2 linked regions of the Polymorphobacter megasporae genome follow. The protein of the gene in region 1 interacts with the protein of each later gene in a pairwise test. Links are inferred from orthologs where the notes say so. Each region holds a gene or a part of one and is shown on either strand. Other genes may lie near its edges. The genes, in order: mtgA and KTC28_RS07780.

Region 1 (3,030 bases):
TCGTCCGCGACTGGGCGACGCGGCTGTCGTTCCCCAATCTCCACCGGCTGTGGCAGTTATTGCTCAAGGGGCTGGCCGAGGTTCACGCCGCGCCGGTGCCGGTGCAGGCGGCGGAGATGGCGCTGCTACGGATCATCCACGCGAGCGCGCTGCCCGATCCGGGGGAGCTGGTCCGCAAGCTGACCGAGCGCGGGGAGGATGGGCCTGCCGCGCCCGCCCTTCCACACGCCGCGCCCGCTGCTCAGGGTATTTCCGCACTTTCAGCCGTCATCCCGGCGCAGGCCGGGACCCATCTCGCCACCGGCACGGCTCGCGGAGATATGGGTCCCGGCCTGCGCCGGGACGACGAAAGGGGGGAGGGATCGTCCGCTCGAGCGCCAATTGCGCCGCCAGCGGCAAGTGCCTCGCCTGCGCCATTCCCCACGCTCCCCACCGACTATCCCGGTCTCGTCGCGTTGATGGAGGAATCTCGCGAACCGCGCCTCGCGCACGTCCTCCACGACGTCGTCCGGCTGGTCGATTACGCTCCGCCGACCCTGACGATCGTCGCGCCGTCCGACCTCGGCCCCGGCTTCGCGCAGCAGCTGATGCTCGCGCTCGGCAAGGCGACGGGAGGCACGCGCTGGACGGTGACACTGGCGCGCGACGGCGGCGCGCGGACGCTCCACGAACAGGCCGAGGCGCGGATCCAGGCGACGCGCGACGCGGCGATGGCCGACCCGCTCGTGCGGCAGATCCTCGCGGCATTCCCCGACGCGACTTTGCTTGGTATCGATGCCGCCGACCCCGACGATTTACCGCACAGGAATTCAGCCGATGCCTAACATGGACGACATCATGAAGATGGCGCAGGGCCTCCAGGCCGACATGGCCAAGGCGCAGGCGAGCCTCGACGGGATCGAGGTCGAGGGCGCGGCGGGCGGCGGTCTGGTCAAGGTCCGCGCGACCGCGAAAGGCCGCATCATCGGCGTCGACATCGACCCGTCGCTGCTCAACACCGCCGACAAGGACATGCTCGAAGACCTGATTGTCGCTGCGTTCAACGACGCCAAGGGCAAGGCCGACGCCGTCGGACACGCCGAGATGCAGAAGATGACCGCCGGCCTGCCGCTGCCGCCGGGGTTCAAGCTGCCGGGGATGTAACCCAGCGCGGCTTCAGTCCGCCAGGCACCCGTCGATCGCATCGCGCCGCACCACCCCGATCCGCCGCTCGATCGCGCGGGCGTGGCGCTTGACCGCGCCGTGGAGGGCGGCGGCGTCGCGCTTGATCGGCTGCGGCAGGATCGCGGCGATGCGCGAGGCTTGCGCCGGGCTCAGCCGGGCGGCGCTGACCCCGAAATAATGCTGTGCCGCGGCCTCGACGCCGTAGATGCCGGGGCCGAGTTCGGCGATGTTGAGATAGACCTCCATGATCCGCGGCTTGCCCCACATCGCCTCGATCAGGACGGTGAAATATGCCTCGAGCCCCTTGCGGAGGTACGAGCGACCCGGCCAGAGGAAGGCGTTCTTCGCGGTCTGCTGCGAGATCGTCGAGCCGCCGATGACCTTGCGCGACGTCGCGTTCTTCTCGGCGGCGTGCTCGATCGCGCCGAAATCGAAGCCGTGGTGCGAGCAGAATGTCGAATCCTCGGCGCCGATCACCGCGCGCGGCATCGCCGGCGCGATCTGGTCGAGCCGCGCCCACGTCCGCTCGACATGCTGCCCGGCGAGCGCGTCGCGGATCATCGGCACGGTTATCGGCGGGTCGATCCAGCGATAGGCGAGCGCCCACGCGACCGCGAACAGCACGGCGACTATCGCCACGGTGACGAGCTTGCCGAGGAGCCAGCCGACCGTTCGCACCACCCGGCTCCCCTAACTACGCGGGGCTATTGGGCGACAGCCTCGGGCGACGTCAAGGCGGGTTGCGCCAAGACGGCGAGCGCGGCGGTCGCCGCAGCGACCCCGGTGGCATGCGCGCCGTGCGCGGTACCGACATCGTCGAGCGCGCCTGCCTCGCCGGCGAAGAACAATCGGCCCGCGACCGGCTCGACGATTGCCCGGCGGGCATCACGGCGGCCGGGGCGGGCATGACTCCACGCGCCGCCGATAAACGGCTCGGCGCGCCAGCCGCTGACCGCCAAGGGCCGGAACCGCGCTCGCCAGTCGGATCCGAGCAATCCGCACAACTCGGTGATCATCGCGTCGATCGCCGCCGCCGGGCCAGCGGCGGCGAGGTCGGCGGCGTAGGGACCGCCGAAATAGCTTTCGATCACGGGCCAGCCGAACGGGCGAAGCCGGTGGCTGGCCGAGCATAATGCGCGCGGATGCCCGCGAAGGTGGCCGTCGACAGGGAAGTCGGTCGGCCCGTCGATGTGGAGGAAGACCTTGCCGACGTCGCCGAGCGGCAGGTCGCCGGCGGCGGCGAGGTGGCCGGGCAGTTCGGGGGTGAAAGCGATCCGGGTGAGGACGGCGGTTGAGACGGTGACGATCGCCGTCGCTGCCTCGACGACCCCGGCGGACGTCGTCACGCGGACCGCATCGCTGCCGACCGCGATCGCTGTCACTGCCGTGTTCCGCCGGATATCGAGCCCGACGGCCAATGTCGCGACGGCGGTTCCAAGCCCCTCGCGGACGCGCCAATTATTGTCCGAGGCGGCGGCATCGAAGGCGGCATGGTCGTGGAGCGAAACCGCCCTCGCCGCGACGCCGTCGAGGTAGCCGACGACGGCGTCGACTGCACCCGCCCAGTCGCCAGCAGCGGGAAGGGCATCGGCGAGCGGCACGTCGGGCAAGGTGGCCCGCCGCTCGACCTCCTCGTCGAACGCAGCAAACGCCGCGCCGAACGCCGCCTGGTCGGCAGGCGGAAAGCCGAGATCGCGCCATTGCGTGTCCCAGCGCGCGGGCGAGCGGTCGACGGTCAGCCCTGCCGCCTCGGCGACCGCAGTCCATGGATTGCGCTCGCCGGAATGCAGCCAGCCGCAGCCGAGATCGAGCGCGTAGCCCTCACGGATGACGGTATGCGCGCGCCCGCCGACCCGATCGCCGGCT
Region 2 (3,305 bases), 350 kb from region 1 along the record:
CCATCGGTATGCGGGCGCAGCGCCTCGATCGCGGCACGGAGGCCGTCGGGGGTGTGGGCGTAGTCGACGTAGACCGGCGCGCCCGACTTCGCGATCACCGCGCGTTCGAGGCGTCCGCGCACCGGCTGGACCCGGGCAAGATTGGCGAGCGTGCCCGCGACGTCGCCGCCGGTGGCGATCACCAGCCCCGCCGCGACGAGCGCGTTCGCCGCCTGATACGCGCCGATCAGCGGCAGCTCGACGCGGTAAGTCTTGCCGGCGACGACGAGATCGAGCGTCTGGCCGAGCCTGGAAGGTGTGCGCCCGGCGAGCCGGATGGTATCGCCAGTGGGGCCGACGGTGTGCGGCACTTGTGCGCGCTTGTGCGCGGCGGCGACGACGCGGCGGCTCCACGTCGTGTCGGCGTCGCACCACACGACAGGAACGCCTGCGGGATCAAGGACTTCGCTGAACAGCCGGAGCTTCGCAGCGAAATACGACTCCATGTCACCGTGGTAATCGAGGTGGTCGCGGCTGAGGTTGGTGAAGGCAGCAGCGCCAACATGAAGCCCCTCGGTGCGGTACTGCGCCAGCCCATGACTCGACGCCTCGAAGGCGACATGCGTCAGCCCCTCGCGCGCCAATCCGCCCATGTTGGCGAGAAAGGTGACGACGTCGGGGGTCGTCAGCCCGGTCGAGACCTGATCGTCGGCGGTCGTCACGCCGAGCGTCCCGATGCTCGCGGCGTGTTGACCCGCCAGCCGCCAAAGCTGCCGCGTCAGTTCGACCGTCGAGGTCTTGCCGTTCGTCCCGGTGACCGCGACAGCAACCTGCGGGAAAGGCGCGAAGAACTTGGCCGCCATCGCCGCGAACAGCCGCCGCGGCTCGTCCGCCGACAGATGCGGCACCCCGTCAACCCGCGCTCCGGCCCGGGCGACGACCGCAACCGCGCCGTTGGCGATCGCCGCGGCGATATAGTCCTCACCGTTGACCGTGCTACCGGGGAATGCGCCGAACACCGTCCCCGGCGCGACCTTGCGATGATCGAGCGCGAACCCCGTCACCGGCAGCGCCCGATGCGCCTGATCGACCTCGGCAAGGTCGCCTAAGTTCATGCTATTCCTTGTCCGGCGCGCTGGCAGCCAGCCCGAGCATGCCGTTTACATCGATGTCGTGCGTCATGTCGGGCGCGACCCCCAACATCGGCCCGATCCGCGTCACGATCTTCTCGATGATCGGCGCCGAAACCTGTCCGGCGGTCGAGTAACCCCCCGTCTTCTTCGTTCCGTGCGGCGCGTCCAGCAGCGCGATCACGACATAGCGCGGCGCATCCATCGGAAAGGCGGCTGCGAAGGTCGAGATATTGACGTGCTTTTCGTAGTGCCCGCCCTGTTGCTTTTCGGCGGTTCCAGTCTTGCCGCCGACGCGGTAACCGGCGGCGTTCGCCTTCCGCCCGGTGCCCGAGAGAACCACCATCCGCAGCAGTGCCCGCATCTGGTCGGAGGTGCTTTCCTTGAAGATGCGCTTGCCCGGTACCGCCTGGCCGGGTTCGACCTTCAGCATCGTCGCCGGGCGGAAGATGCCGCCGTTGACGACCGTCGCATATGCCGTCGCCAGATGCAGCGGGGTCACCGCGATGCCGTGACCAAAGCCGACCGTCATCGTCGCGATCTCGCCCCAGTTATTTGATGCCGGGTACAGCGTGTGCCCGCGCTCCATCAACTCACCGCTGACCGGCGACAAAAAGCCGAGCGCGTCGAGATAGGCCCGCTGCCGGGTCGCGCCCAGTTCCGCCGCCATGTGCGCGGTGCCGATGTTCGACGAATGGATGAAGATGTCCGGTACGGATGCCCAACGACGCAGTTCGTGACCGTCGGGGTCGTCGTGAATTGTGAAGCGGCCGATGTGGATAGGTGCGGTCGCATCGTACTTCTGGTCCATCGACTTGATGAAACCATCGTTGAGCGACATCGCGATCGTCATCGTCTTGAAGGTCGAGCCGAGCTCATACACTCCCAGCGTCGCCCGGTTAAAGCGTGCATTGTCGCTGGCGTGCCCGGCTGCGTTGGGGTTGAAATCGGGCAGCGACGCAAGGGCGATGACCTCGCCGGTGTGGACGTCCATGACGATTCCGGCAGCGCCGAGTGCGGTGAACTCGGCCATCGCCGCGCCGAGCTCGTTTTCGAGCGCCTGCTGAACGCGGCTGTCGAGCGCGAGGAAGACCGGCTTGCCGCGTGTCGCCGGCGCGGTCAGGCGGGTGTCGAGCGCGCGCTCCATCCCGTATTTACCATGACCGTCGATATCGGTGTAGCCAATGACATGCGCGGCGAGATCGGCATTGGGATACAGCCGCTCGGGCTCGCGCTCGAGCGTGATCGCGGGTTCGCCGAGGTCGTTGATCCGTTTCGCCTGCTCCGGCAGGACACGACGCGCGATATAGCGGAATGCACCCGGATGGGTGAGCTCGAAGTAGATTTGCCCCGGGGTCTTGTCGGTCAGGATCGCCGCCAGCGACTGCGCGAGCGCGTGCGGGTCACCGATGAGCTTGCGCGGGGCGACCGCGACCGCGACCGCGTCGAACGTCCGCGCGAGCTCGATGCCGTTGCGGTCGAAGATGTCGCCGCGTGGCGGGATCGGTGCCGCGAAGGCTTCACGCCCGCCGGTGTCGCGCTCGTGGAGCAGCGCAAGGTCGGCGAGGCGCAGGCCGAGAATCCCGGCGATCGCAACAAACAGCAGGACGCACGTCATCAGCCGCGTCCGCGCGCGGGCGAGCGCCGCTTGCCGTTGACCGGCTAGCGGGAGCGTTCGCCGCGGCAGCGCCGCCATAATCACCGCAGGGCGATCTTCTGGAAGGTTGCAGTCTGGCTCGCAGCGACCGCAACGAGCCGCGCGTCGACGCTGAGATCGTTGGCGATGCGCGGCGCCGTGAACGCGACGCGGCGGATCGGCGCGACCGGCGCAGGCGCATCGCGGACGACCGCAGCCACCTCGACCGGCGTGTGCGAGGGGAGCGGCGCAGCATAGCTTGCGAGGAGGACCGGACTGCCGAGCAACTGCTCGGCACGTGGCGGGGCAAGCGCGAGGACCTGCTCGTTCCAGCGCTGAAGCTCGGGGAGCCGCGCCCGCGTGCGGAGTTCGGCCTGGAGGAGGCGGATGTCGGCGGTATCGCGCGCGATCCGCTGGCGCGCGGCGTCGATCCCGGCACGCTCGGTCGAGGCGCGGAGCGAGACGGTGTAGCAACCCATCGCCGAGGCGAGCGCGGCGGCGATCATCGCGGCGGATTTGAAGCTGGTTTTCATGCGGCTCTCCATGCTGGGGCGGCGGTG

The links.
Region 2: the proteins of mtgA (region 1) and KTC28_RS07780 interact in binary tests that used the Escherichia coli proteins (3 or more experiments, as listed by UniProt). The link is inferred for Polymorphobacter megasporae from one-to-one orthologs.

Annotation. Positions count from the first base shown.
Region 1 is NZ_CP081848.1:2,012,889-2,015,918, forward strand. The notes cover bases 1-2,849. They hold mtgA (monofunctional biosynthetic peptidoglycan transglycosylase), read right to left. Parts: upstream 1,846-2,849; coding sequence 1,156-1,845; downstream 1-1,155. Other genes in these bases: KTC28_RS09600 (DNA polymerase III subunit gamma/tau), read left to right, coding at 1-824; KTC28_RS09605 (YbaB/EbfC family nucleoid-associated protein), read left to right, coding at 817-1,143; KTC28_RS09615 (flavin monoamine oxidase family protein), read right to left, coding at 1,869-2,849. In the rest of the region: more of KTC28_RS09615, read right to left, coding at 2,850-3,030. UniProt on the Escherichia coli protein: Peptidoglycan polymerase that catalyzes glycan chain elongation from lipid-linked precursors. May play a role in peptidoglycan assembly during cell division in collaboration with other cell division proteins.
Region 2 is NZ_CP081848.1:1,666,304-1,669,608, reverse strand. Bases 451-3,305 are described here. They hold KTC28_RS07780 (peptidoglycan D,D-transpeptidase FtsI family protein), read right to left. Parts: upstream 2,806-3,305; coding sequence 1,096-2,805; downstream 451-1,095. Other genes in these bases: rsmH (16S rRNA (cytosine(1402)-N(4))-methyltransferase RsmH), read right to left, coding at 3,275-3,305; KTC28_RS07775 (hypothetical protein), read right to left, coding at 2,808-3,278; KTC28_RS07785 (UDP-N-acetylmuramoyl-L-alanyl-D-glutamate--2,6-diaminopimelate ligase), read right to left, coding at 451-1,094. Also shown: more of KTC28_RS07785, read right to left, coding at 1-450. UniProt on the Escherichia coli protein: Essential cell division protein that catalyzes cross-linking of the peptidoglycan cell wall at the division septum. Required for localization of FtsN.